4 regions of the Peribacillus sp. YIM B13482 genome follow, and region 4 is predicted to be linked to each of the others. Evidence: riboswitches for the same ligand, from Rfam matches in the RefSeq annotation. Region 4 holds a riboswitch; each other region holds the start of a gene.

Region 1 (4,806 bases), on a different contig from region 4:
TAACGCACAGCAATATCGCATTTATAATGAAGAGAAAAGTACTTTGCGGGTATCACCTGATTCCACATACAAAATCTATAGTGCCTTATTTGCACTAGAATCAAATGTGATATCACCCGAAGAATCCACTCTTTCCTGGGATGGGACTGAGCAACCCTATGACGCTTGGAATATGGATCAGGATGTCTCATCCGCTTTACAAAATTCGGTAAACTGGTATTTCCAAGAATTAGATCGCAGAACGGGATTTGAAACAATACAATCCAATCTGCAAGCGATAAACTATGGAAATTCCGATGTATCCGGGGAATTGGGTGAATTCTGGCTCGAATCCTCATTGAAAATTTCTCCAGTCGAGCAAGTCCAACTGCTGCAAGCCTTTTATTACAATCAATTGCGATATAAGGAAATGCATATCCAAGCTGTGAAGGACGCCCTGCTCTTAGAAAAGAATGAGGAAGCTCGCCTATCAGGAAAAACAGGTACAGGAACAGTGAATGGAAAAAACATCAATGGTTGGTTTATCGGGTATGTAGAGACGAAGAACGATACTTATTTCTTTGCTACCAATATACAAAATGAAGATGATTCATCTGGAAGCAAGGCGGGAGAAATTACTTTATCAATTTTAAAGGATTTAGGAATCTATAAAAAAAATGGAGGGGAGAAAAGTGGAGAAAAACATTCCTAGCATATCAGAATCAGAATGGGAAATCATGAACGTGCTTTGGGATAAAGCCCCTCAAACAGCAAATGACATCATAGTTTCCTTACAGGAGAGTACCGATTGGAAGCCGAAAACCATACGCACTCTTCTCGATCGATTGGTTCAAAAAGATGTAGTAGGTGTCGATAAAAATCTAAGAATTTACACCTTTTACCCGCTCTATACACAGGAAGAGTGCCAGCGTGCCGAGACCGAATCATTTATCAACCGTATCTATGGAGGTGCCCTGAAATCCATGCTTGTCCAATTCATTCAGGAAGATGCCCTATCTGATGATGATATCAATGAACTACGCTTTATTTTAAATAAAACACCTAAAAAATAATACTATAAAAAAAGCGATTTGGGATTTTTCCAAATCGCTTTTTTCGGTCGAAATCGAAATAGCGGCGGACATATTTCCCATGTAATTATCTGCGTAGTTTGATACGAAAAAAATCAGAACTTTCGTCTTAATAATAGTTATGCATGAATTTAATTCAATAGATGTTTTTATCACGCTTCTTGATAGTGAAGGCTTCTGCAGGGCCTGGAACAAGCAATCGTAAGGGCTACAGGAACAAGACATTTAACGCAATCATTCGTAAATTCAAATTAATTGAACATTTTTTTGATTGACACTACCATTTGGTCATGATAAGATCACTGTCATACTATATTAACGCTGAATTTAAAATATTTCGTTTAATTGAATATATTGTTTGACTCTTATCAAGAGAGGTGGAGGGACTGTGCCCTGTGAAGCCCGGCAACCGTCAGTTAATTAACTGATATGGTGCCAATTCCTGCAAAGCAATGTGCTTTGGAAGATGAGAGAAAGGATTGTTTAACCAACCTTTCTACTCATGTGTAGAAAGGTTTTTTTGAGGAGAAAAAACTTTCCTTTCCCCTGTATACTTCGGACAAACTAACATACTAAGAGCTGGTGCCAGCATTAATTTCAGGTATTACAGTTACAACAATCCTTCTAGTTGGTTGCTGGGGTTGGTGCAGGTGGTTTAGGTAATTTGTTATATCTTGAAGGGTTTCAGCTCAATAATAATGATGTTTAGTCATTGTTTTTTATTCAATTTATAGGTGATATATTTACAACAAAAATAGATAAACGATAAGGGAGAAATGAATTATGAAAAAGTGGATATCAACTTTAGCAGTTTCCTCAGCATTAGTATTAAGTTTAGCAGCTTGCGGTACGACTAACAGCGGATCAGATTCTTCAGACAAAGAAAAGAAAATCCTTGTGGGTGCATCAAACATTCCACATGCTGAAATTTTAGAAGAGGCAAAGCCATTATTAAAGGAAAAGGGAATTGATTTAGAAATTAAAACATTCCAAGATTATATTATTCCGAACACAGCGTTAGCTGATAAAGAGATTGATGCAAATTATTTCCAACACGTTCCATATCTTAAATCAGTGTTAAAAGAGAATCCAGACTATGACTTTGTAAATGCGGGTGCTATTCATATTGAGCCAATCGGCATTTACTCTAAAAAGTATGATAGCTTAAAAGATCTTCCAAAAAACGGTACAGTTATTATGCGTAATGCTGTAGCTGAACAAGGACGTATTCTATCTATTTTTGAAAAAGAAGGCGTTATTAAGCTAAAAAAAGGCCTCAATAAAACAGAAGCTACGATTAATGATATTGTAGAAAATCCTAAAAACTTAACTTTTAATGCAGATATAGAAGGTGGCCTATTACCTCAAATTTATAATAACAACGAAGGTGATGCGGTTGTTATTAATGCGAACTATGCGTTAGATGCAGGGCTAGATCCGCTTAAAGACCCAATCGCTGTTGAATCGGGTGAAGATAATCCATATGCAAACATTATCACTGTACGTAAGGGCGATGAAAATAAAGAGACAGTAAAAGCGTTAGTAGAAGTACTTCGCTCTAAAGAAATACAAGACTTCATTACTAAAAAATATAAAGGTGCAGTCATACCAGTATCTAAATAAAATACCCTTTCATGAACTATACCCCGAATAATGGACACTTCGAAAAAGGTCCATTACTCGGGGTTCTTCTATGTCTATACACTAGAAAAGCAAAAAATCCGTTTACAAAAAGCCGCTTAATAGAAGCTACAAAAAAACTTAAAGCGTAAATTTCTTAAACATAAATACTTAACTAAACTCAAAGTCTTAAGGAGGAAGCCCTACTATGAATGTTAAAATGCAAAACAAACAAAATCAACTAATTGAGAGAATTACGGATCAACATCTAGTTATTCTGTGTGGATATTGCCGTCGTCACGGTCAATCCTCTCATGTCAAAAGAAACTAAGAAAATCGTGATAATATGCAATCCAAAAGTGAAACAAAGATTACATAAAATATTGTATAAGATATACCAATCATTCAATATTTGTAAGTAGTCATATCCAGTCGACACCGACGTATGTAATCACCGAAAAGCCTTTCCCATGAAAGAAATTAAAAGAATCCTTTGATAAGAAAGAAAATAGATGGGAAGAATAACATTAACTGTTGTTCCTTTATTTATTTCACTTTCAATAACTATCTTTCCTTGATGTGCTTTCACAATTTCATAGCAGATCATTAACCCTAAGCCAACCCCTTTTTCTTTGATACTATAAAAGGGTTCTCCAAGATATGGGATACGTTCTCTTGGAATCCCACATCCTTGATCGATAAAACAAATACTTACTTGATGACTATCAAGTGTATCGATTTGAACCAAAATTTCTCCTCCCGTTGACATCGCTTCAATTGCATTTTCTAAGATATTGATAAACACTTGTTTTATTTGGTTTCCTTCACAAGGTATGTAGGGAATTTCTGATTTAAGCTCTGTTCTGATCTGTATATTTTTCATCATTGCTTGAGGTTGCAGTAGCGTTATAACTTGTTCTGCTAACATGCTCAAATTATTGAGTTGAACCTTTACTGCTTGTGGTTTAGCTACTATCATAAGTCTATTTATGATTACTTCTATTTGTTCAATTTCCGATGATATTACATCTATGTACCACTGATTTTCTTTATTTTTCATTGATTGTATTAGTTGTATAAATCCTTTAATAGTTGTTAGTGGATTTCGAATTTCATGAGCTATTGCTGTAGCTAATTTCCCTACCACATCAAGCTTCTCTGATTTTCGCAGTAATTCTTCTGTTTTTAAACGTTCAGTGATATCTCGAGAAATAACCATAGCAACCTCTTTTTCACCTAATCTAAAGATATCGATGATTAACTCAGTATCTATTTTCTCCTCAATTTTAAAAACATATTCATCTCGGAAAGTGAAGTTATGTTTTCCCTTTTCGGAATCTTTTATAATGTTTATAGTTTTAATTTTTTCAGGAAGAATATCCATAACAGACATTGAAAGAATTTTCTCCTTGCTATAACCCAATCTTTTACATGCAACTGGATTTACGTCAAGAAATAGAATTGGCAATCGATCCTCATTCAATTCTAATAGGTAAACTGCATCAGTTGCATGTTCAAATAGAGCTCGGTATTTCATCTCACTTTCTCGTAATTGTAGAATAGACATATAACTTTCTTGTAATTGTTTTATAGATATATAATTTCACTCCTCCACTCCAAATTTTCTAAATATTCTAAATATTATATATTGGAAAGGGTCTTGATGCAAGAATCCTTATTTATATTTTATTCATATTTTCCATGAAGCATAAAAAGTGGTTCTATATAAATCCTGTTAACCATATGGACAGGTATGAGCTCCCATCTTTTTCCGTCTAGACTCAACTATTTGGAATTGCTGCATAAGATCCGATTCTCTTAAAAAAAGTATATAAAACTACTTTTTTCGATATTTTTCAGAAAATTTCGACTTTTGTATTTACAACATAAAATTTTTCTTGTATGCTAATCTTACTAAATTAAAAGAAGGTGATGCCAATGAAATAGAGAAAGACGAAGACATATAATGCACATTGAGTATCAAGAAAGCTCTGTTTTTTCTAAAGAATTCTTAGCCTTTGTCCCTTTTTTAAAATACGGATCTTCTCTTAGAAAAATACTAAAACTGGTATTAAAAAAATAAAAAAATGAAAGGATTAGATTACAAAGTAATGAT
Region 2 (4,806 bases), on a different contig from region 4:
GAAATCGTCCGTGACTCCGGAAAAGGTGCCGATAAGAGCTGTGGCCATGCATCCGGTACCAGTGACATTAGTTAAAAGGAGATTCCCGTTGTCGATAATTGACGTATGTTTTCCGTCGCTGACCGCATCCTTAGCCCCGCTGACCACGATGATACTATTCAATTTATTTGCTGCTTGTGCAGCCAGCTCTGCATTGCTAATCGCTAGTTCCCCTGAATCCACTCCGCGTGTAACGATATCCCCCCCCATCAATCGTAGGATCTCACTCGCATTTCCGCGAATGATTTGGAAAGTAACCTTACTTAGGAGCTCTGTGACTTTCTCTGTCCGATAGGAGGTGGCACCCACTCCCACCGGGTCCAAAATGACTGGGATATTCAGGGCATTTGCCGTCTTGCCGGCAATCTCCATTGCTTCTAAGGCTTTATCATCAATCGTACCGAAATTCAGGACCAATGCATTCGCTAATTTGACCATATCCGCCACTTCACTGGGGCTCGATGTCATTACAGGTGAGCCACCGATGGCAAGGGTGACATTGGCACAGTCGTTGACCGTAACAAAGTTGGTGATTTGGTGAACGAGAGGTTTTCTTTCTCGTACTTTCACGAATAAATCGGCTGCAGCAACATTCATATTAAGTCACTCCGTTCTTTTTTTGAAAATGAATGAAAATGATGGACAGGTCCATGCCCCCTACCGATTGAAAAGCTATTACGTATCGCTTCGGAAATATAGGTCTTGGCCAGTTCAATCGACTCTTTCAATGGCAGTCCATTTGCCAGGTTGGATGTAATGGCGGATGATAGGGTACAGCCTGTACCATGTGTGTTTTGTGTATGAATGCGTTCTCCCTTGATCCATTGGAAGTCAGTTCCATCATAAAAAAGATCGTTTGGATTTCCTGCTGCATGGCCCCCTTTAAGTAAAACGGCTTTAGAACCTAGTTCATGTATGGATATGCATGCCCTGTAAAAATCTTGTTTCGTTCGAATCGACAAGCCAGTAAGGACTTCCGCTTCTGGTACATTCGGGGTTACAAGTGTTGCAAGCGGAAGCAATTCCATTTTTAAGGCAGTGACAGCTTTTTCGTCTAGCAAATGGTGGCCGCTTTTTGAAATCATGACTGGGTCAAGGATAACGATGGAAGGTAAGTAGGTTTTAATGGACGCAGCGACTGTTTTCACTATTTCTTTTGATCCAAGCATTCCTATTTTTACTGCATCGACATGAATATCCTCAAAGATGGCAGCAATTTGATCCGAGATGATAGCTGTTTCGATGGCCTGAACTGAACGCACTTCCATTGTGTTTTGTGCAGTAACAGCTGTAATGGCAGACATTCCAAAGACACCATGTGCAGAAAATGTTTTTAAATCTGCTTGTATTCCAGCACCGCCCCCTGAATCAGAGCCTGCGATGGTTAATGCTGTTTTCATAAAAAATCCCCTTCATATAATTATTTTTTAGAAGTATTTTAAGTAATATGAAAGCTAAAAGCGCACCTGCGAATGAACTAAGCATAAAAGCTGGTAAAAAACCAAAAAGAGCAGCTTTTTCCCCCAATAGGAGGAGTGCAAGTGGATAACAGGATAGGGATCCGAGAATGCCGGTCCCAATCACTTCCCCTAGACAGGCGAATTTCAAGCTTTGTGTTTTTCGATAAAGGACGGCAGCCAATAGTGCACCTATCATGCTGCCAGGAAAGGCGAAAATTGAACCGGTACCAGACATGTTTCTAATGATGGAAACTAATAAAGCTTGTGTTACCGAATAGGCAGGCCCCAATAAAACGGCTGTCAGGACATTTGCCAGATGCTGTATAGGGAAGATTTTAGCAAATCCGACAGGGATGAAAATAATTGAACTGGTCAGAGTCGTTATACCCGTGATCATGGCAGTCAACGTCATTTTCTTGATTGGATTCATCATCATGGCCAATACCTACAGTGGCCAATCTTGTTCATTTTGAACCATATCCCAGAATAAATATTCATATCGGGAAGTCACCAAAAAGTGCTTTTCTAATCTCAGAAGTTCCTTTTCAGGCATGCCTCTTGTTAATTCTTCCAATAAAGCAATCAGCCACTTGTGTGCCTCACCGAATTCAGGAGATGAATAGGACCTTATCCAATCTGCGTAGCGGTTGTTTTCCAATGCTTCACCATTTTGTTTTTTTAATATCAAACCAATTTCATAATAATCCCAAGCACATGGTAGGAGACAAGCGATGAGGTCTGCCAAAGTCCCATGCTGAGCTGCATTTAGCATGTAACCCGTATAGGCTAAAGTGGTAGGCGTAGGTTCTGTTTCTTCCAATTCCTTGGTACTGATTCCGAATTCCGAAGCATATTGCCGATGGATATCCATTTCCACTTGAAGAGTTTCGTTTAAAATACTGGAAAATCTTGCCATGGTTTCGATATTATGAGCTTTGATGACACCTAGAGCAAAAAGCTTGGAATATTCCATGAGATAGATATAGTCCTGCTTCAAATAATAAGAAAATTTTTTTTCAGGTAGCGTGCCGTTTCCAATTGCCTGGACAAAGGGATGTGAATGGTTCCTTTTCCAAATTTCTTTTGCCCGTCCATGAAGTCTTTCACTGAAGGTTTCTAATTTAGTATTCTCCATTGTTCATCCTCCTTTAGAATAGATCCCCTATTTACATCCATAAAAAAAACCGCTCCTGAATACGGAACGGGGTAGATGGATAAAGTCTGCAAATGGACGATATCATCCACTTCCCTCCGCCGGTATGAGCCGGTTCAGGTTCAAAGGGTCCGGAACTAATTCCATCTCAGTCTAAAAAAAGACTCCCCTAGTGGTGTGAATTGTATGTAATTACTGACATCATATCAGAAAGACAAGAAAATGCAACCCACATTTGAAAGGGGAAACCCATTTATGGCAAGTGGAAAAGGAAGAACCAGGTAATTGACTTTTGATGTTTATTGGGATAAAATCATTTCTACATCATTTATATATTGAATTCTTATCCAGAGAGGTGGAGGGACTTGGCCCAAAGAAACCTCGGCAGCAGACCCATTTTGGGAACTGTGCTAAATCCAACAAGCATTTGCTTGGAAGATAAGAAGAGCCGTACGGACACTGTAAGCCTCTTCTTGAATTAGAAGAGGCTTTTATTTTTGCGGAATAACGTTTAGTGGCATACTAGAAAAGGTATATATAATTTGGTGAAATCAAACCGGTTAATACAGTTTAGCTCAACTAGAAGCGGGCTCTATGATGACTAGGAAAGGAGCCATTTACATGGCAGAATTATTTAAGAGGATTGAACAGAGGAAGGCAATGCTTATTGAAGAGTTATTGGCCAATGGAGTATACAAAACCTCTGATGAAAGGCACCTTTATGATGCCCCGTTAAAAGTACTTGAAAATGAATATAAGATTGTAATAAATAGACCTAATAACCAGTCTCCTTCGGAATGGATGACATAGTAATCGATAGGCTATAATCTTGGGATAAGGGATATGATGTAAGCATTCGCAGTCTATACTTGTGGATGCTTTTTTTATTTATGTTTATATAGGGGATGACACAATATATACATATTTAGAAAATGAAATAGGCTTTTTGTCACATTTAAACTGTAAAATTACACATTTGATTTCAAATGAATAGTTGATTTTAACTATAATTTTCATTATGATGAAGGTGTAAAAAAATTGAATAAATGGGAGGTGGCTTGATGCTTTGCCAGAAGGTAACTGTTGAAAAAGTAGAAGAGAAGAGACAAGAAATGATCAAATTGGCGGCAATTTATGGTTTAACAAGTCTTCTAACTGTTCAAGCAAGCCAAGAATTGGATACGCTGTTGAATGCTTTAACAAATAAAAGAGATTCTGAATATTTTTCCCTTAAGAAAGGATATAGGTATTTCTAAATTCTCCATTTCGGCCTCGCTTAATCCGAAAAAGGCTACTGCTCAAGGCAATAGCTTTAAATGAATATTTTAATTATCGACACGTTTCCCAAGTATAATCAAATCTCTTTCAATGCCATCGAGCTCTGCAACTCGAGGCAAATTTGCCCATTTTTCAAACCCGAATTTTGAAAAAAGCTTCAGGCTAGGTATATTGTGGGCAAAAATGAAACCTAATAAAGTTTTCACCCCTAATTTAGGGCTCACTTCAATTGCCTTTTGAATCGAAATTTGTCCGATTCCTTTTCCCCGGAAATAATCATCGATATAAATGCTGATTTCGGCCGTAGAATCATAAGCTGGCCGGCCATAGAAAGATTGAAAGCTCATCCATCCGGCAGTTTGCCCTTCTATAGTAATGATATATAGCGGTCGACTTTCTGAATGATGTTCCTCAAACCATTTAACCCTCGATTGTACGGATACAGGTTCCGTATCTGCCGTGACCATTCTTGAAGCAATTGTCGAATTATATATTTCAACGATTCTGGGTAAATCCGAAAGTGCTGCCTCCCTAAACTCTATGTGCTCTGCCATCATTTAAACTCCTATCTATCATTTATATTCAATCTCCAGAATAAAGGGTATCATCCCGCTTACATAAAGGCCGGTGAATGAAGCCCAATCCATTGAAAGTTTTATATTATCATACACTCTTTACTATTTATCTGACAATTCATTTTTGTATGTTAAAACTACAGATTTTTGGGTATTTAAAATGATGAAATACTTCATAGTAAATAGACAAAAGGAGAAACCAATGAAAAAAGTAGCAGGTTTGTTAATTATTGTACTAGTTATTTGTTTTGCTGCATATAAATTTCAGGCCTCGGAGTCGAAAGATGTGCAAAGGGTAATG
Region 3 (4,806 bases), on a different contig from region 4:
AGAAGTCGCTTCATCACAAAGCAGGACCTTAGGATCATTTGCTAGGGCCCTGGCTATTCCCACCCTTTGCTTTTGCCCTCCGCTTAATTGCGAAGGATATGCCTTTTCTCTGCCTTCCAATCCGACTAGCTTGATCAATTCGTTCACACGCTTGGTGCGTTCAAGTTTTGAAACTCCTGCAATTTCCAACGGGAAGGATATATTTTCCTGAACCGTCCTGGACCATAATAGATTGAAATGTTGAAAAATCATGCTGATTTCCTGACGTGCCTTACGGAGCTGAGCCCCTTTAATTTTTGAAACTTCCTTCCCAGCCACCACAACGGATCCCTCTGTAGGTGTTTCCAATCCATTGAGCATTCTGATCAAAGTACTTTTCCCCGCTCCGCTGTAACCAATAATACCGAAAATTTCGCCGTTATTTATTTCAACACTCACATTATTTACTGCCTTAATAGTCTCACCGTTTCCTTTTCCTGTTCGGAAAAGCTTACTTACTTTCGTCAATGTAATCATTAATGCTCACCTCTTTTATCCAATAAAACCTATGAACTTAGTTGATTTCTCTACATTATTAGTCAGTTTTTAATACCATTTTTTCCTTTCATGAAGGTTTTCCCAAATGAAATAGAAAAAACCTTTCTGCATGAGCAGAAAGGCAGGTGAAGAAGCTGGCCTTCCTCTCATCTTCCAAAGTAATTAAACTTTGTGTGAATTGGCACCTTTCCAAGGAATCTCCTTGTCGGTTGCCGGGTTTCATCGGGCACATCCCTCCACCTCTCTTGATAAGAGCTAATATATAGAATATTTGTACAGCATTAAGTTCTTTAGTATGGGGAAATTTTATCATAGATAAAAAAGGAGTGCAATGTATATTATTTCTAGTAAAAGAATGAACTGGACTTTTTTCTTAAACCGTTTTAGACGTCAGGGAGACGATATTCGTCGCTTTTTCAATTGCCTGCTCTAAATCTTCTATTAAATCCTCTGCATTTTCAATCCCGATGGATAAACGGACCTGATCAGCACGCACTCCCGCTTTCGCCAGACCTGCATCATTCAATTGTTGGTGGGTCGTACTGGCAGGGTGGATGATTAAACTCTTAGCATCCCCTACATTAGCTACATGGGACCATAATTCCACCGAATTGATAAGTTTTGCCCCGGCTTCGCGGTCACCCTGTATTCCAAAAGTCACAACAGAGCCTGCTCCCTTAGGCAAGTATTTGTCCGCAAGGGCTTTATCGGGATGATCCTCTTTACCGGGATGTGAAACCCAAGTCACGGCAGGGTGATTTTCCAAATATTGAATGACAGACTTGGTGTTCGAAAGATGCTCTTTCATTCTTACATGCAGCGTTTCAAGTCCAAGCGTAAACTGGAATGCACTTTGGGCACTTAGCGCAGGACCTAAATCACGAAGCAACTGCACTCGGGCCTTCGTTATAAAAGCAGCAGGTCCAACTGCATCGGCGTATACAAGACCGTCGTAGCTTGGGTCAGGCTCCGTAAAGCCAGGGTAGTTTGGCGAGTTCCAGTCGAACTTCCCTCCATCCACTATGACGCCGCCTAACGTCGTTCCATTCCCCAAAATCCATTTTGTAGCGGAATGGATGACAATATCCGCCCCAAAATCAATTGGTCTGCATAGATACGGTGTAGCGAAGGTATTATCGATAATTAAAGGTATCCCGGCTTCGTGGGCGATGTCTGCTACTGCTTCTATATCAAGGACCCTCAAACTTGGATTTCCGATCGTTTCAGCAAATATGGCTTTTGTTCTTGGCGTAATTGCCCTTTTGAAATTTTCTGGGTCATCAGGAGAAACGAACTTCACCTTAATCCCATATTTAGGAAGAGTATTTTCAAAAAGATTATACGTGCCGCCATATAATGTAGAGGCTGAAACAATTTCATCCCCTGCACCGGCAATATTCAGGATTGACAGTGAGATGGCTGCCATTCCGCTTGCAGTTGCCAATCCGCCGATACCGCCTTCCAATAAGGCCATTCTTTCCTCAAAAACACTGACCGTGGGATTATGGAGTCGTGTATATATATAACCATTCTCCTTTAAACCAAATAAATTCGCTGCATGGTCTGTGTCTTTGAACAAGTATGCATTGCTTTGGTAGATAGGGACTGCCCGGGCACCTGTTTCATCAGCTTGCAGACCGCCATGAACACTCAATGTTTCAAAACGCAACTTTTTCTCTGACATATGATTTCACCTTTTTCTATGGATTTAGTTGGAATTTCATGAAAACCTGGCCTTTCATAAACAAAAAAACCACTTCCACAAGAAGAGGTTTTAAAACACACCTCATCTTCCAGAGCCAACACTCTGCTGGAATTAGCACCGTATATAAATTTATACCGGTTGCCGGGCTTCGTCGGGCCAGTCCCTCCGCCACTCTTGATAAGAACTATTAAATTCAGCCGTTGCTTTCTTAATTCAAAATATAGCATTTTAGAATTAATCAGTCAACGAATTGTTAGAATATTCTTTTTTTAGTTTCAATTTGGGAGCAACATGTTCACAATAAAAAAAACAATCCGGTTCTGATTGGTTTCTTAGCTGATTTCCTTAAGCAATCCATACAAATAAGGAACGGATTGAAAGGCATATATTTTTTTGTGCAGCTGTCCTTTTTTGAAAAGCAATAAACAAGGGACACTTTCAATTTCATACGATTCGGCGATTGCTTGGACATAGTTCATATTCATTTTGCCTGCCTTCAATTCCGGGAAAAGTTCCATGGATATCGTCAGCATCTTGGAAGCCACCTGACAGGTACCGCATAAAGGCGTATATAAATATAAACAAAAGGTTTCCCCTTTTTCAACGGCAATCTTACACTCTTCTTCTTTCCATTCCTGCATCAATTAATCGTTCATCCTTTGACTTAAAAATTTCATTTTCACATTCATATTGGCAGATAAAAGCACAGTTGCGATATGATGTTCGGGTGAGCTTTCCACTTCTTTGTACATTTTATTAATATACAGGTGGTTCGCTTCCGGCATTTCCCTTCGGAATTGCTTCCGCAGCTTTTCTCCTGATTCATCTGCGTCAAACAGGAGATAAACATCACGTTCCATCAATTCATCCACTAATTCATCGAGCTTAGTTAATGATATGGTCCCATTCGTACACCTTATTTCCACATCTTCATTTAAAACGGAGGCAACTTTTTTTCTATCGGAACTGCCTTCTACAATGATCACTTTATCGAACTCGCCCCATTCCATGTCATCACTCCATCTCACGAATTATGTGCGCAACTGCAATTGTACAAAATGAAAAAGAGAGCAGGCCTTTTCAGGCCCCCCTCTCCTTCGTTTTAACCGTTAATCAAACTTTCATATTCTTCAGCGCTCATCAGATTTTCAATATCACTGCTATTTGATGGTTCAAGCACGATCATCCATGCTTTTTCAAAAGGAGATTCATTTACATATTCAGGGTTGTCACTTAAGTCTTCGTTTACTTCAACAACCTTGCCACTGATAGGAGCATAAAGCTCAGAAACGGTCTTAACGGATTCCACACTTCCAAATGGCTCGTTCGCTTTCAGTTCATCACCGATTTCTGGAAGCTCAACGAATACGATGTCCCCAAGCTCGGACTGGGCGAACGCAGTAATTCCAATGCGCACTGTTCCATCTTCCGTTTTGACCCATTCATGTTCTTTAGTGTAACGAAGTTCTTTTGGTGTTGTTGTCATTATTTTAACCCTCCATATGTACATCTTATTTTATCTATTCCATTATAAGGCAGATCTTATGTTTAAGTAAGGAATTAACCAAATATTTTGTTAAATTTCAGTTCCAAACCTGATTGAATTGCTCTTCTTTGAAACCTACCGTCACTTTGGTACCATCCGTAACAATCGGCCTTTTCAGAAGCATGCCATCTGTAGACAATATATCAAGCATCTCTGCATCAGAAGCTTCTTTCAGCTTATCCTTTAAGCCCAGCTCCCGATATTTTTGACCGCTAGTATTGAAAAACTTCTTCAACTCTAAATTGCTGATTTTATATAGTTGTTCGATTTCAGTTCGCGAAGGCGGGTTTTCCGCTATATGGATTGCTTCATATTGCAGTTCATGATTATCCAGCCACTTTTTCGCATTACGGCATGTGCCGCATTTTGGGTACCAATATAATGTTAAGCCCATCGTTTCACCACCTATCATTAGAATACCCGTTTTCACCACGCAATACAATGAAATATCCTTTGAATTCCCAATGAGATTTCATCAAAGGAAATAAAGGGAATGCCTTTACGGGCATCCCCTTTACAGATTCTGATTTATTGCTTATAGCGCATATTTTTCCGTTTCGATTACCTTAACCGAAGCTTCACGTTTTTTCGCAATGACATTGATTGGAGTGTGTCTTGTCAGCTTGCGAAGGGAAGCAAGCATGATGCGAAGAGTGTCGCCTGTTTCCACCGCAATTAACGTTTCCTTTGCATGTTGTTCTATTTCATTGAAAGCTTCCTGAACGAAAATTTCCGTATAAAGCACTTTTTGTTTGTTCTTCTCCAGCCCCGTAGACGCAATTGCTTTTTCCGTACGTAACACAACGGACTCAGCTGCATAGGCAAGGGAAGCTATATCAGCAATGTTGGAGAGGATTTCTTGTTCTTGATCAAGGTTTTTCCCGTATTTCTGTGCAGCAAGGCCACTAGCCAAAATACCGATTTTCTTAGCGTTTCTAACAAGCATTTTTTCTTGTGCCAATGGCTCATCGCCAGGCTCTTCCGGCATCATCATCATTAATTCCTCTTGCAGGCTTTG
Region 4 (4,806 bases):
GAGAAGTGGTACTGGTTTATCCCCTTTGGTAGGAGGAATGGTAAAGAATAAAACGATCATGGCAATCAGGCCGAATAGGGCGATTCCGCCAAAGACGGATTTCCACCCGAATGCATCTGTCATGATTCTTCCGAGAGGTACGCCAATGATAAGGGAAGCTGTAAACCCCATGACAACTGTCGCAATAGAACTTGCTTGTTTATTTGGCGGAGCAAGCTGAGCGGCAATATTCAGAGCGGTGACTACAACCAATCCTGCACCAAGTGCCATGATTATGCGTGCAAATAGAAAAGGTCCAAAGCCTGGTAATAGAAAGGCAAGCAGATTGGCCACTACGAATAGTCCAAGGGAATACAACATTAATCTTCGTCTGTCTAAACTTGCTGTCAAAGCCATGAGAATGGGTGTACCGATTGCGTAGACAAGGGAGAAAATTGTAATGAGCTGTCCTGCGGCAGCAAGGGTCACTCCAAGAGAATCCGCAATCTTATCCAAAATTCCGGATATGATGAATTCGGATGTTCCTACTAAAAAACTGATAATCGCTAACATGTAAATTTTCCATGTATTAAGCAAAATAGATTCACTCCTCATTAATGATTATTAATTTTATATAAAGACATATCGTTATATGTTAATATGTATGAATAAAAAATAAACATATCGCGAAATATCGAAATGTTAGAGAGAAAAATGAACCCAACCCTCTAATGTACGGATCAGGTTCATTTTCATACTTCTTCTTTCAAGAAATCAGTAATTTTTGAGATTGCCTCTTCATCTCGTTTGTAATACGTAAACTTTCCTATCCGCTCCGTTTTAATCAATCCTGCTCTAAGAAGCATCGAGAGGTATTGAGAGGCCGTGGACTGGGTCATGTTTAATTTTTCCGTAATCTGACTTACGCAAACGCCGGTTTCCTTCATGTCTATTCCCTCATGAGGGGTGAAGTGGAGTTCAGGCGCCTTGAGCCATTGTAAGATTTGCAACCTGGATTCATTGGATAATGCTTTAAATATCTCGATTGTTTTCATACATTTCATTATATCGAGAATTATCGATATGTCAAATGGTTTTATCATTCATCGTTAGTTTCATAAATAGCAAAACTTGATACCGTTATCTAAAGAGTCATTAAAGGAATGGAAATGTATTATTGCAAGAACCTAATCGGCTCCCTTATCAGTGCGGGCCGATTAGGTTGTTCAAATCCTGTAAATCAGAATTAAAGTCTCCGCTAAAAAATCATTTCCATACTTCTTTTGCTACATCAACGACGAATTTCAGCTTTTCCCATTGCTGTTCTTCGGTCAGCTTGTTGCCGTGATGGGTGGAGGCGAATCCGCATTGCGGACTTAAGCATAATTGTTCGAGAGGAACGAAGTGCGAGGCTTCTTCAATGCGTGCCTTAACAGCTTCCTTGTCTTCGATTTCTCCATTTTTTGAAGTGACGACACCCAGTACGACCCGTGCACCGCCATTTGGAATGTATTCCAATGGCTTGAAATCTCCTGAGCGTTGATCATCATATTCCAAGAAAAATCCATCCACTGTTTCTTTTGCCAATAAAGTTGGGGCGATACGGGCATAGCTTCCTTCAAACGCCCAAGTCGACTGGTAGTTCCCACGACATAGGTGTGTAGTGACGACAAGGTCTTCTGGTTTGCCTTCCAATGCGCCATTAATTACGCGAAGTGCAAGATCGATTAACTGTTCCCTCGTATATTTTCCATCTTTGAACTGGAAATCTGGAGCTGAAAGTCTGGCTATATATACATCATCCAATTGAAGATAACGTACACCTGCTTCATAAAAAGCCTTCAAAGCATGCTGATACGCTTTGATGATATCATTAGCATAGTCTTCAATATCAGGGTAGATGTCTTCATTATGAATGCCTACAGCAAATAATTGATTCGGACTGGGAATGGTTTGCTTGGCAACGGCGCGTCCGTTCACGATTTTGTTCAATTCAATGAAATCACGAATGAAGGGATGTTCGGGATTGAATGAAACCTTCCCGGTATTGCGGACGTTATATCTCTCTGTTTCGACACCATCGAATGTGAGACCTTTTTCAGTCACATATCCCTCGATGCCATTTAAATGTTCGAGGAAGTCAAAGTGCCACCATGTTCGTCTGAACTCACCATCCGTCACGGCCTCCAATCCAACTTCAATTTGTTTTTCGACAATCCGATTGATTTCTTCGGTTTCAACTTCACGAAGCCGCTCTGCTGAAATGGTACCTTCCTTAAATTGCTTCCTGGCAATATGTAAACGTTCTGGTCTTAATAAACTTCCGACGTGATCGGCCCTGAATGGTGCCTTCGTTAATGTGATTGACATGTTGCATTCCTTCTTTCCTTTTAAAAATAGGCTGTTTTCACATACTCTGTTGCTATTTATCAGGTAGTGAGTTGTGGTTGATTTCCCCTCCAGATGCTCGCTTTCCGCGGGGCGGGCGGTGAGCCTCCTCGGCGTAAACGCCTGTGGGGTCTCACCTGTCCCGCTGCTCCCGCAGGAGTCTCGCACTTCCGCTCCAATCAACCTTAAATAGTTTCGTTTTAAAAACAACAATCTTTACGAAAAGAGCCTAAAAATAAAACACCTCTTCTTAAAAATAAGAAGAGGTGTTGGCAGCAAAGCTATATACTCTTCTTATCTTCAAGTTTCTACACTTCTGGAATTAGCACAGTACATGATCAGTCTGTTGCTGAGGCATCAAAGGGCCAGTCCCTCCACCTCTCTGGATAAGAGTTGTCTATTAAATTAATTAAGACTATACAGGTAGTTTTTATAAAGGTCAAGTAATGAAGGTGGAAGATTTCGAATATACCGATTATTAATATGGGTTGAAATGTTAACTACATCAGGGAACCCGGCATATGCTATAACCGACGTTTCATATGAGCGGCAGGAGGGGAATGCAAGGATGAGTACATTCAGTCCATTCAAAAATGGCATACCGATAACGGTAACTGAAGCCATGATAGAGAAAATCTTAAGAATGAAATCATATGATCAGGTTATTAAAGTCGAGATTACACCAAAGCATATAGTGCTTTCCGGAACGACGGAAGTGAAAAAAATGATGTTTAAGAAAAATGTGGCTTTCCGGATTACATTAAAACCGGTTCACGTGGAAAAAAGAACGATTTCATTTGAATTAGTGGAAATGGAGCCTATTGACAGGAATTTCATTAACCAAAGGATATTTAACAAACCGCCATTTTTTGAATTCGAAAATAGAACGATCAAAATGAATGTTAATGCTTGGAACATCGTGAGAAAAATCCCCGTTGGCACAATTAAATCGTATGAGCTGGTCGAAGGTGCATTGAAAATGAAACTTTCAATATGATGGATCGTTTTTAGCCACAATATTTAAAGGGGATGCCAGGTATGATAGTGTAAGGGTAGGTTGAAATGCCATACCTCACAATGTGTTTGATAAATCAAGCTCTATAAAATATACTAAATTACTTATAGTTTTCCAGGAGATAAGGGGGGGAATAATGGACCAGAAGATTTTGCCTGCTTCAGCAAGCATGAAGGATTTCGAAAGATTTTTAGAAAGTTCCTATGAAATAGGTGTGTTTCTTGATTTGCATATATCACAATTGAAAAACGTAAGTATGATGGCAAAGCAGCATAATAAGAAAATGATTTATCATGTCGATTTGATCCATGGCATAAGAAGTGATGAGTACGCGACAGAATTCATTTGTCAGGAATATCATCCATATGGGCTGATTTCAACAAAATCAAACGTTATATTGAAGGCGAAGCAAAAGGGGGTCATTGCCATCCAGCGAATCTTTTTAATAGATTCACATGCTCTGGAGAAAAGTTATAAGCTGGTGCAGAAAACCAAGCCGGACTATATCGAAGTATTGCCAGGCGCCATGCCATGGATGATAAAAGAGGTGAAGGAACGATTGCAGACACCGATTTTTGCAGGCGGCCTCATACGTACTTCGGATGAAGTCCTGAACGCCCTTGATGCTGGAGCGTCGTCAATCACCACTTCCAAAACTGAATTATGGGATATCGTTTAATGGGGTCGAACGAGGAAGTTGAAAAAAAATACAGAAAAATAGAATAATTCCTCGTGAAATAATTGACAGCGTTTTCACAAACTAGTATATTGTAAATTATAAGTTAATATATGTGACGGAGACTAGGAGATTCACAACAGATCTATTCATAATTTATTTTATGAAGATAGTTCTGCTGTGGATCTCCTTTTATTTGTTGGCATGGTTTAAAAATTTATCAGGGGAGGGGTTTTATTCATGACTCCATTTTGGGGAGAAGTGGTAGGCACGATGATTTTAGTTTTATTCGGAGCAGGTATTGGGGCTGGTTCATCCTTAAAGGGTTCTTATGCAAAAGATGCCGGCTGGATCGTTATCACGATTGCGTGGGGATTGGCTGTTACAATGGGTGTTTTTGCAGTGGGGTCCATAAGCGGGGCACATTTAAACCCGGCTGTTACAGTAGCATTAGCTATCAATGGAGATTTTCCTTGGGCTGATGTGCCAGGGTACATCATGGCCCAAATGATAGGGGCAATTATAGGTGCGACTCTTGTATTCCTGCATTATTTACCACACTGGAAAGCTACGGAGGATCCAGGTACAAAGCTTGGTGTGTTTTCAACCTCACCGGCTATCCCACATACTTTTTCAAATCTATTAAGTGAAATGATTGGTACGTTCATCCTTGTTCTTGGCTTATTGTTTATTGGAGCCGGCGAGTTTACAGAAGGTCTGAACCCATTTGCTGTCGGTTTATTGATTG

Evidence for each region. Region 4 has a riboswitch for S-adenosylmethionine ahead of ACFX4L_RS12925 (5-methyltetrahydropteroyltriglutamate--homocysteine S-methyltransferase). Riboswitches for the same ligand answer to the same signal wherever they lie in the genome.
Region 1: it holds a riboswitch for S-adenosylmethionine, as region 4 does, so the genes downstream of both, ACFX4L_RS23030 (ABC transporter permease) here and ACFX4L_RS12925 (5-methyltetrahydropteroyltriglutamate--homocysteine S-methyltransferase) in region 4, are expected to answer to the same signal.
Region 2: it holds a riboswitch for S-adenosylmethionine, as region 4 does, so the genes downstream of both, ACFX4L_RS10065 (Fur-regulated basic protein FbpA) here and ACFX4L_RS12925 (5-methyltetrahydropteroyltriglutamate--homocysteine S-methyltransferase) in region 4, are expected to answer to the same signal.
Region 3: it holds a riboswitch for S-adenosylmethionine, as region 4 does, so the genes downstream of both, ACFX4L_RS00500 (O-acetylhomoserine aminocarboxypropyltransferase/cysteine synthase family protein) here and ACFX4L_RS12925 (5-methyltetrahydropteroyltriglutamate--homocysteine S-methyltransferase) in region 4, are expected to answer to the same signal.

What each region holds. Positions count from the first base shown of each region.
Region 1 covers NZ_JBHZPF010000075.1:6,895-11,700, forward strand. Annotated here, with positions in the region: gene ACFX4L_RS23020 (BlaR1 family beta-lactam sensor/signal transducer) at 1-691, shown strand, start outside; gene blaI (penicillinase repressor BlaI) at 672-1,052, shown strand; SAM riboswitch class I at 1,433-1,543, shown strand; partial or broken gene ACFX4L_RS23030 (ABC transporter permease) at 1,647-1,776, shown strand; gene ACFX4L_RS23035 (MetQ/NlpA family ABC transporter substrate-binding protein) at 1,854-2,693, shown strand; partial or broken gene ACFX4L_RS23040 (ATP-binding protein) at 3,142-4,245, opposite strand.
Region 2 covers NZ_JBHZPF010000015.1:54,906-59,711, forward strand. Annotated here, with positions in the region: gene thiM (hydroxyethylthiazole kinase) at 1-636, opposite strand, end outside; gene thiD (bifunctional hydroxymethylpyrimidine kinase/phosphomethylpyrimidine kinase) at 633-1,439, opposite strand; gene thiW (energy coupling factor transporter S component ThiW) at 1,408-1,929, opposite strand; gene tenA (thiaminase II) at 1,945-2,634, opposite strand; TPP riboswitch at 2,729-2,833, opposite strand; SAM riboswitch class I at 2,993-3,097, shown strand; gene ACFX4L_RS10065 (Fur-regulated basic protein FbpA) at 3,274-3,462, shown strand; gene ACFX4L_RS10070 (aspartyl-phosphate phosphatase Spo0E family protein) at 3,714-3,908, shown strand; gene ACFX4L_RS10075 (GNAT family N-acetyltransferase) at 3,978-4,484, opposite strand; gene ACFX4L_RS10080 (DUF459 domain-containing protein) at 4,708-4,806, shown strand, end outside.
Region 3 covers NZ_JBHZPF010000001.1:89,875-94,680, forward strand. Annotated here, with positions in the region: gene ACFX4L_RS00495 (methionine ABC transporter ATP-binding protein) at 1-516, opposite strand, end outside; SAM riboswitch class I at 681-792, opposite strand; gene ACFX4L_RS00500 (O-acetylhomoserine aminocarboxypropyltransferase/cysteine synthase family protein) at 911-2,221, opposite strand; SAM riboswitch class I at 2,321-2,426, opposite strand; gene ACFX4L_RS00505 (thioredoxin family protein) at 2,575-2,883, opposite strand; gene ACFX4L_RS00510 (toprim domain-containing protein) at 2,887-3,252, opposite strand; gene gcvH (glycine cleavage system protein GcvH) at 3,345-3,728, opposite strand; gene ACFX4L_RS00520 (arsenate reductase family protein) at 3,826-4,182, opposite strand; gene ACFX4L_RS00525 (acyl-CoA dehydrogenase family protein) at 4,324-4,806, opposite strand, start outside.
Region 4 covers NZ_JBHZPF010000023.1:25,662-30,467, reverse strand. Annotated here, with positions in the region: gene ACFX4L_RS12935 (MFS transporter) at 1-576, opposite strand, end outside; gene ACFX4L_RS12930 (ArsR/SmtB family transcription factor) at 732-1,034, opposite strand; gene ACFX4L_RS12925 (5-methyltetrahydropteroyltriglutamate--homocysteine S-methyltransferase) at 1,246-2,349, opposite strand; SAM riboswitch class I at 2,659-2,760, opposite strand; gene ACFX4L_RS12920 (hypothetical protein) at 2,936-3,364, shown strand; gene ACFX4L_RS12915 (glycerol-3-phosphate responsive antiterminator) at 3,519-4,061, shown strand; gene ACFX4L_RS12910 (MIP/aquaporin family protein) at 4,299-4,806, shown strand, end outside.